DNA from 2 places in the Cohnella soli genome. Region 1 is predicted to be linked to the other one. Evidence: riboswitches for the same ligand, from Rfam matches in the RefSeq annotation. Region 1 holds a riboswitch; the other holds the start of a gene.
What was found. A riboswitch is a leader RNA that binds a small molecule or an ion and turns the genes downstream of it on or off. The one in region 1 is predicted to bind cyclic di-GMP.

Region 1 (5,050 bases):
AGGAGGAGTAGACATGGGCAAACATCCTTTATTAACGGAAGAGCAGTTGGCGGAACAACTCGCCGCACTGCCGGAGTGGCGGGTCGAAGAAGGCAAGTGGATCGTGCGCCGGAGGCTTTTTCCAACGTTCATGGATGCGGTCGCTTTCGTGGATCGGGTGGCGGTTATTGCCGAGGAAATGAATCATCATCCGTTCATCGCCCTCGACTACCGGAAAGTAACGCTCAGATTGACGACTTGGAACTCCGGGGGAATCACGGGTATAGACATCGATTCCGCCATCGCGTACGATCGAGAATAGACTATCGTATTGCGAGGTGCCTCACTTGATTCGCCGTTTTATCGCTTTTTACCGTCCGTACAAAGGACTTTTCACACTGGATTTCACTTGCGCCATATTGGTCGCGTTGCTTGAGCTTGGTTTCCCCGTCGGGGTTCAGTGGATGATCGACGATTTGCTTCCAACGAAAGATTGGGGGCTGATTACGTGGGTGTGCGTCGGCCTGATGGCGCTCTATATTGTCAGCATGCTGATGCAGTTCGTTGTCAGCTATTGGGGTCACAAGCTTGGCATCAACATCGAGACGGATATGCGCCGACAACTGTTCCAGCACGTGCAGAAGCTCAGCTTCCGTTTCTTCGATAATACGAAGACAGGCCAGATTATGAGCCGAATGACGAACGATCTGTTCGATCTCGGCGAGATGGCGCACCATGGGCCGGAGGATATGTTCATTGCGCTCATGACGCTTGTCGGCGTGTTCGGCATTATGATGATGGTGAACTGGGAGCTGGCGCTGATCACGTTTATCGTCGTGCCTTTCCTGGCGTGGATTATCGTGTACTTCAATCAGAAGCTGAACAACGCCGCGACCAAAATGTTCGAGCAGATCGCCGACGTGAACGCGCGAGTCGAAGACAGCATCTCCGGCATCCGTGTGGTCAAGTCGTTCGGCAACGAAGGGTTCGAGCTGGAGCGTTTTACGAAAAACAACCAAGGTTTCAGACGCGCGAAACTCCGTTCTTATTTTACGATTTCCTTGAGCGGCTCGAGCATCTACATGTTGACACGGGTGATCACGCTGGTCGTTCTTGTGTGCGGCGCGTGGTTTGCTTATCAAGGCAAGTTATCGTACGGGGAGCTCGTCGGGTTCCTGCTGTACGTGAACATTTTTCTGAAGCCGATCGAGAAAATCAATGCGCTATTGGAGTTGTATCCTCGGGGTATGGCCGGTTTTCGGAGATACTGCGAGCTGATGGATACGGAGCCGGACGTGAAGGACGCTGACGATGCGATCGATGCGCCGCGGCTGAAAGGCAACATCGAGTTCAACAACGTGACGTTCGGCTACGAGAACCATTCCCACGTGCTGAAGGACATCAATCTGAAGGTGCGGGCCGGCGAGACGCTTGCGTTAGTCGGTCCGTCAGGTGCGGGCAAGTCGACGTTATGCAGCTTGATTCCGCGTTTTTATGAGATCGATGAAGGCGAGGTCACGATCGATAACATCGACATTCGGGCGATGAAGCAGCAGTCGCTGCGTAACCAGATTGGCATTGTGCAGCAGGATGTGTTCTTATTCAACGGAACGATCCGCGAGAATATTGCCTACGGGCGACTTGGGGCGACAGAGGAAGAAATTTGGGAAGCTGCGCGGGCGGCACATCTGGAAGCGATGATTCAAGCGCTGCCGGACGGGCTCGACACGTTCATCGGGGAGCGGGGATTAAAGCTGTCCGGCGGTCAGCGGCAGCGGCTGTCGATCGCGCGGATCTTCCTGAAGAATCCGCCGATTCTTATTCTGGACGAAGCGACTTCCGCGTTGGACACGGAGACGGAGACGATGATCCAGCAAGCGCTCGAGAAGCTGGCGCACAATCGGACAACACTGATTATCGCGCACAGGCTGGCGACGATTCGCCATGCCGACCGCATCGTCGTCGTGACGGAAGAAGGCATCGCCGAGCAAGGCCGGCACGAAGAATTGATCGCGGCAGGAGGCACATATGCGCGCTTGAGCGCCGCGCAATTCGGCGGCGGCGCTGGATTGGCGACGGTTTAGGCAGACAACGATCAACTAAATATTTGTTGGACAGATAAATGTTACTCGGCTATGATAGTTTGAGTAAGCTTCACGATAATAGCAAACCTGCTGAAATGGCAGGGACGCAAAACTACAGGGCCTAAGGGTGAATCAACCTATGGCAGCCAGTTGCCGAACGAAGAGTGCGAAACTATCGACGATGTTCCTTTCCGTCAATTTTGCGCAATATCGACACAGTTCGGCAATACTCTGAACTGTGTTTTTGTTTTGGCGCAAAATGGAAGGGGGGGGGGCAGTAATGAAGAAGTTGTTTCCGTCGATCTGCTTCGTTGTTATGCTTCTGTTAAACTTAATGAGTGCCACAACTGCCAAGGGGGCAGACGTTACGTATTCTTATCAGAATGAAACTAAGTTATCGACCTGGCTATGGGACGCTTCCAAAATTGTCGACTCTCCGGACAAGGTAATAGAGGATTTAGCTGATCGCCATGTTAAGTTTCTCTTATTACAAATAGATTTCTCGGTTGATGTCGAGTATTATCGCAAATTTATTGGCAAAGCGACTTTTAATGGAATTAAGGTCGAAGCGTTGGATGGCGCACCGCAGTGGGTGACCGACGGCGGCGAGGAGCTCCAGCAAAATATGTTGGACTGGTTGGTCCGATATCAGAATACGTCTGTGAGTAAGGAAAGATTTCAAGGAGTTCATTTAGATGTCGAGCCTTACGAAAATGAACATTATGAAGAGCACATGGATGAGTATATAGGCAACTATCAATTAATGATCGAGAAATTTAAGATGCAGACAAGCAAGCTTAAATTGGAATTCGGTATCGACATTCCGTTCTGGTTTTACGGAGTAAAGTATGATAACCAATACGGCTCAGGAAACTTGGCGGAATGGCTATGCCATTACGTCAAGAAAATGACAATAATGGCTTACCGGGATAGCGTAGAGGGGGAAAATGGAATTATTAGTGTTGCCGCTGCGGAAATGAAACTTTTCGAAAAGTATAAAGTTCGAGGAACGATAGCGGTGGAGACCGGAAAAGTAGCGGATGCGTATCAATTTATCACTTTTTATGGGAAAGGCAAAGAAGTGATGAATCGGCAACTCCAGCGTCTCTATGAGTACCACCGAAAGCATTCCGCATTTGATGGAATTGCGATTCACTACTACGATAGCTGGGTTGCGATGAAGTAAAATAGAAGTTATTTGCACCCTGTTTAGGTCCTGTTTAGGGTGCTTTTTTGTTGTTAAATCATTCCACTACATTGGTCCTAAAATGGGGCTGTTTCTACATTGACATCAGGTATTTATGCCTATAAAATGATGATTTGGGGGTTATAACATGATGAAAATTTCGTCGAAAAAAAATAAATCTATTATCATATTGGGCTGCTTACTGATTATTGCGCTAATCATAGGTTTAGAGTATCGAAAGTTGGAGTCTCGCCATCTTCCCGCTGAACAGACCATGCAATCGCAAGAAGGCATCCGCTACATGAGCAGGACGGATAAAAATTCGTTCTATATTCTGAAAGGAAATGTTTGGGAGCGCGTATTTATCAAAGGGGTCAACATTGGCGCTGGCAAGCCTGGTGCTTTTCCAGGTGAAGTTGCGATTACTTACGATGAATATTATCGATGGTTCGGTTACATATCGGATATGAACGCAAATATGATCAGGGTGTATACAACGCAACGGCCGCAATTTTACAATGCGCTCTATGATTTCAATAAGAAAATGGAAAAAGAGGGAAAAGAGCCGCTCTACATCATTCATGGGGTGTGGGTGAACGAGAATGATATTATGACGATTGACGATGCGTTTGGCAACGACAACAAAATCCTGAACGATGTTGTGAAGAGCGGGCAAGAAATCGTCGATATTCTACATGGCCATAAGGATTTACCCGTTCACAAAGGTTATGCGGATGGGACTTATACGACGGATATCTCTGAATACGTTGCAGGGTGGATCTTGGGGATCGAATGGGATCCTTCTTTCGTGATCGGTACCAATGAGAATAATGTGGATCGGAACCATTACGATGGACAATATTTATACACCGTGAATGCCTCGCCTTTTGAAGCTTTTTTGGCGGAGTTAGGGGATAAGATCATTGCGTACGAAACGCAGAAATACAATATGCAAAGACCCGTTGCATTCTCCAACTGGGTGACGACTGACCCGTTGAAGCATCCGAACGAACCATACAAAAATGAAGATATTGTAGAAGTAAACGTTGAGCATGTGAAGTGGCACGATACCTTCAAGCCGGGGATGTTCGCTTCTTATCACGTATATCCATACTATCCCGATTCCTTCAGCTACCAGACCGATTATATCGAATATAAAGGTACGGATGGTAAGCCAGATCCATACTTGGCCTATTTGGAGGATATAAAAAAGGTGCATTCGATGCCGATTGTCGTGTCTGAATTCGGTATCCCGGCATCGCGTGGGAAGGCGCACGAAAACAGGATTACCGGATTCAATCAAGGACAGATTGACGAAAAGACTCAAGGCGAAATGTTGGTCCATATGGTTAACGACATTCATGCAGCGAATTTGGCAGGAGGTATCGTATTCGCGTGGCAGGATGAATGGTTTAAGCGGACATGGAACAACAACGATCTGGATTTGCCGGATTCCCGTCCGTTTTGGTCCAATCCGCAAACGAACGAGCAGCATTTCGGATTACTCGCTTTTGACCCAGGTAACACGGACACGATTGTAAGGGTGGACGGCCGAGTCGAAGATTGGAGTCACGATACTCCATTGATAACGCAGGATGGCGTGCGATTATACGTGAAGAGCGACGAGGGGTACGTATATTTCAGAATAAATGCCGATGATTACGACTTCAACAATGATACGCTGCTCATTCCAATCGACACCATTAACGGACAAGGGAATGACGGTTACGCAAAGTTCGGTACGACGTTCAGCAAGCAGGCGGATTTCGTTCTTCAAATTCACGGCCAGTCGGACACACGA
Region 2 (5,050 bases), on a different contig from region 1:
CGATTCCAATGTTCTTCCGAATTCAGTCAGCGAATATTCCACTTTAGGAGGTACCTGTTTATAAACCTCGCGGTGAATAATGCCATCCCGTTCAAGCTCACGAAGCTGCAATGTAAGCATGAATTGCGTAATTCCTGGATAGAGACGGCGGAATTCATTAAATCTTTTCGGACCATCAATCAGATGATAAAGAATGATCCCTTTCCATTTTCCCCCGATGACATCCAATGTTGTTTCAACAGGACACCCTTCCATGCTCGGATTCAAGCCGTACTTGTTCCTTCGATCGCCCAAAGCCCCTATCCCTCCACCGTCAGTTGATGAAGGCCGTAGGATTTTACCGGTCTGATCTCCCTTTAAGCAATCCAGAAAGTATGATGGATTTAGAACTGGAAAAACCTGTTCCGACGGGCAAGGATTTATTGGTCAGGGTGAAAGCAATATCCGTCAATCCTGCTGACGTAAAAACCCGAACCAGCGGTAAGAGTGACCCTAATAACCCTCGAATACTCGGCTGGGATGCCGCAGGTATTGTTGAACAAGTTGGACCGGATTGTATCTTATTTAAACCAGGAGACGAAGTGTACTATGCTGGAGATTTGGAGCGCCCCGGATGCAATAGCGAGTTTCATCTTATCGATGAACGGATTGTCGGAAGGAAGCCGAGAACGCTGAACTATGCCCAAGCCGCAGCAATGCCATTAACATCTCTTACCGCCTGGGAGGCATTATTCGACCGATTAGGAGTAAACCAGGACGAATTAGAAAATAAAAATCGAACGATTCTGATTATAGGCGCCGCAGGGGGTGTCGGGTCGGTTGCGACCCAGTTTTCCAAGCTCGCAGGATTAACGGTCCTCGGCACTGCTTCAAGGGAGGAATCGGTTCGTTGGGCCAAAGACCATGGGGCAGATTACATCATCAATCACAGAGAGGCATTAGGTCCGCAATTAAAGGCGTACGGTTTTGATTTTGTCGATTATATTTTCTGTCTAAACGACACGGTATTGCATTGGGAAAGCATGGCCGAAGTCATACGTCCGCAAGGGAAAATTTGCTCCGTTGTTCCGGCAGGTAAGCCGGTCAATCTGGATTCGTTCTTTGTCAAAAGCGTTTCATTCCACTGGGAGCTTATGTTTACCCGTGCCAAATTTCAAACGGATGATAGGCTTGAACAACACCATTTGCTGAATACTGTGGCTGATCTCATTGATGTTGGGAAAATAAAACCTACGATGACACAGCGCCTCGAACCGATCAACGCTGCAAATTTGCGCCTGGCCCATGAGAAGCTGCTTGCCGGAGACATGATTGGAAAGCTAGTGTTGGAGCGATTCTGAAGTCCTCAATCAACTATTCTGCCCGTAAGTTGAACAAAGGCAGCCGATCTTTCTGGTCGGCTGCCTTCGTGTATGCGTTGAACTATCGTGACCCGTTAGCGTAACAAATGAGGAAGTAACAATATTGATAATCCAATAAGGGCGAATAGACCTGCAACAATCCTTTGAATTATAAAATAAGACCTTGGCGGTTCTCTTGAAGCTTTCCAACTTTGTGTTATCTTCCAGATATAATAAGGATTTATCATTACAAACAATGCAATTCCAATCCATAGGCACAGAAATGCAAAAATGACCCAAGTAAAAATATTCACTTCTGGTGGCACTCCCACTTCGCCCCCCCATAACCGTGTTTATAGATTCTACGCATTGGGTTAATCTGGGATGCACATTTAGCTTAACTGCCCCATTTGCTTAAAAGGCTGCCGTTCGATCAGACGACAGTCTTTGGTGATTGTGCTAAAGTTCTCCGATAGCTTAATGGCATTTCGTGTTCCTCAGCAAACCAACCTCATCTACACAGTCTTTTAATGAGATAACGTTCTTTCATCCAACATCAATTCCCATAACTCAATCTGAGTTCCTTACAAATAAGTAAGCAATAAATCCAATTGGGCCAAGGATTAATACGATAAGTGCCCAAAGGCAACCAATATTACCTCCCCGTTTGTTGGATGCATCACTCCATACCCAAAAAAGACCAATAATAGATAGAATCCATAAAAAAATTATTATTGCCATATTTTCCTCCTCATTAATTGAACAACGTTATTTCAATAATATACGCTGCGATAGCTGTGTTTATTTTTTTGCCATGAATCTCGATTGAACGATCAGATTCTAGCCCCCACATTCGATTTACAGATATACCCATTATTTGAGGCGCGAATGATTTGCGTAAAGTTGCAATCCTGCCCGTTAGCGCAACGACGGCAGCCGATCGTTCTGAGGCCGGCTGCCGTCGTGTCATGATTGAGCTATCGTGCCCGTTAGCTTAATCCCCAATTGTCTAATAACCGAACCGGACCTCATCTGGATTAGGTGTATGCTTATTTTCCTGCTTCAAATTACAAAAACATACAAAGTATACAGCGAATCGCTGTACAACTGATTTTTCTCTGATGTATACTTCGATTAATTTCCAGCATTTTCTTCTCATCTCATTCAAAAGAACCACTCGAAAAAGGCAAACCCGTCGCAAGGCGGGGACGCAAAGTCATGGGTCCCACGTGGATCGCCAGACCGCCGAAAGTGTGTTTGTGTTGCAAAGAGCAGCCGAACGCGTAATAGGCGTTGCGGCTGTTTGTGTTTTTTAAGGAGTAATGGGATTTATGGTTATTACGCTGTTCTTCTACAGTGCTAATATACACAAAACTTAGGAGGGTTCACGGCATGAGTTTGAAACTAGTTTCAAGGAAATTCGTTTCAATTTTCGTACTTTGTATGCTGATGTTTTCCGTGTTTGGAGGGAGTGCGTCGGCAAACGGGACCGGACAGGTAGACGTTGTCGTGACGACTGACAAGGCCGTATACGCCCCCGGAGAGGAAGTTATTGTTTCGGTAGGATTGAAAGATATTGCAAATGTAGCTTCAAATGGTCTGCATAGTATAGAATTTTCAGTTGGATTTAACGAGGACAAGCTAGACCCATCGAATTATGCGACATATGAAGGGATGGGCGTTTATACGTATAAAGCTGATGGATACTCTGTGGGCTCGTCTATTGCGAATTCGAATTACCAAGTGAAGACTCCTACAGCAAGTCAAGATGGGTACGGGAATATTTTCCTGCATTTTAAAGTGTCTGGAATCTCGGCTAACGACCTCATTGGAACAGGAGATGTAACTCTGTTCTCCGTTAAGCTTAAAGTTCGTAAACAAACACAGGGCTCTTTGTTGAAATTAGAGCCGGTTTTGAACTCGGTTATTTTGCAGAAGTCCGATTCAACTAAAGTGACACCAGGGTTCATCAACCCGGTAAATGCAACGGCAACAGTAACAGGACCAAGTATTATCACGGATCTTCGCCTGAATCTGTCTAAATATTTCATATACGTTGGGGAAACTTCTCAAGGTATTGCGACAGCCGAGATGAGCGATAGTTCAGAACAACGTATTACGGATGCCGGCGTGTGGACTTCTAGTAATCCATTGGTAGCGACTGTAGATCGCGTTGGCGTCATCACGGCAACTGGCCCGGGATCTGCTAATATTTCAGTATCTTATGGCGGATTTACCGACTGGTACATCATAGATGTGGGAGCACTGCCTACCGGCCCGGCTAGCGTTTCTGGAGTCGTATGGGATTTAAAAACAGGGTCCAATATGCCGGGGGTAACGGCTGCCGTGTATTCCGGACAATATAACGGAGAGCTTGGCACGCTTATTGGATCAACTGAAACCGATTCGTCGGGCAAATATGTGATAAATGACCTTGCCCCGGGAGACTTTTATTTACAATTCTCAAAAGCCGGTTATATTCCTATCGTTGTGACACCCAATGATCATACGCTAACAGCGGGTGAGAACCAAAAAATCTCTACCAAATATATGTACAATACAATTGTCAATGGAATCGTTAAAGATGAAGAAGGTAAACCGATTACCGATGTAAATGTTACGATTTCCGGAAATGGCTATGAAAACAGTTACTATTCAGATATAAACCCTCCAGGTTATTTTGAGTTTCTTAATGTCCCTGTTGGAGATAATTACGTCTTGTCCTTTTCCAGGATTGGATATGTTGATGCTCAAAGCGAGCCCATCAGTGTCGAATTTGGATATGCTACGACTGGCGAATTTGTAATGGCGAAAGGCGCGCCTTATGACACCGGGAAGTTATGGTTAGATTCTGGCGAAGTAACCATTAATGTAGGCGGAACCCATCAATCGCTTATTAAATCCATTTATAGCGACGGAACAAAGGTGGACAGAAGTAATGCAGCTGTTTGGTCAGTTGATGATCCATTGATGGCTAAGGTAGAAAACGGCTTGATTACTGGACTGACTAGAGGAACTACTGTAGTCCATGCAGTATACAACTCAAGAACCATTAACATTATCCTTCATATCGATACAGCACCGGTCGGTGGTGATGGAATCGGTGGCGGTAATGATGGAACAACTAGTCCAGCTCCAACTCCAACACCAGCTCCAACTTCAGAACCTAAAGTGAAAATGAATGAACAGATTCTAAAGGATGTAGAAAAACGAAAAGAAGAGATTATGAATGATTTGCAAAACAATAAAATTAAAGCATTCAGTGATCTTCCTAAAGACAATTGGAGCCATAACGCCGTAGAGATTGCGACTAAACTCGGGATCGTGACGGGGTACAAAGATGGAACGTTTAACGGAGCTGGCAAAGTAACACGGGCTGAGTTCGCAACCATGCTGTTTAAGGCTCTGGGAATGAAAGCTTTATCTGTTGATTCTTTCGCCGATACCCAAGGCCATTGGGCTGCAGAAGCTGTTACTGCGTTGAAGGATGCAGGAGTTATTAGTGGTTATAAAGACGGAACGTTCCACCCCGAAGGAAATATTACTCGTGGTGAGATGGTAGCTATGCTTGCAAGAATTCTTAAATTGAATGACGCGGCTAGTAACAGTAAATTTAATGATATTAAAGGCAACTGGGCAGAGAACTCGATTAACCAGCTTGCTGAAGCTGGGCTTGTATCTGGTAAAGGGGCCGGTAACTTCGATCCAAA

Region 2: it holds a riboswitch for cyclic di-GMP, as region 1 does, so the genes downstream of both, ACFPOF_RS18475 (S-layer homology domain-containing protein) here and ACFPOF_RS05670 (hypothetical protein) in region 1, are expected to answer to the same signal.

What each region holds. Positions count from the first base shown of each region.
Region 1 covers NZ_JBHSMI010000010.1:9,305-14,354, reverse strand. The annotation lists gene ACFPOF_RS05680 (4a-hydroxytetrahydrobiopterin dehydratase) at 14-301, shown strand; gene ACFPOF_RS05675 (ABC transporter ATP-binding protein) at 327-2,063, shown strand; cyclic di-GMP riboswitch class I at 2,134-2,221, shown strand; gene ACFPOF_RS05670 (hypothetical protein) at 2,344-3,249, shown strand; gene ACFPOF_RS05665 (family 2 glycosyl transferase) at 3,398-5,050, shown strand, end outside.
Region 2 covers NZ_JBHSMI010000028.1:517,361-522,410, forward strand. The annotation lists gene ACFPOF_RS18460 (winged helix-turn-helix transcriptional regulator) at 1-255, opposite strand, end outside; gene ACFPOF_RS18465 (zinc-binding alcohol dehydrogenase family protein) at 321-1,340, shown strand; gene ACFPOF_RS18470 (DUF6199 family natural product biosynthesis protein) at 1,436-1,672, opposite strand; cyclic di-GMP riboswitch class I at 2,516-2,590, shown strand; gene ACFPOF_RS18475 (S-layer homology domain-containing protein) at 2,733-5,050, shown strand, end outside.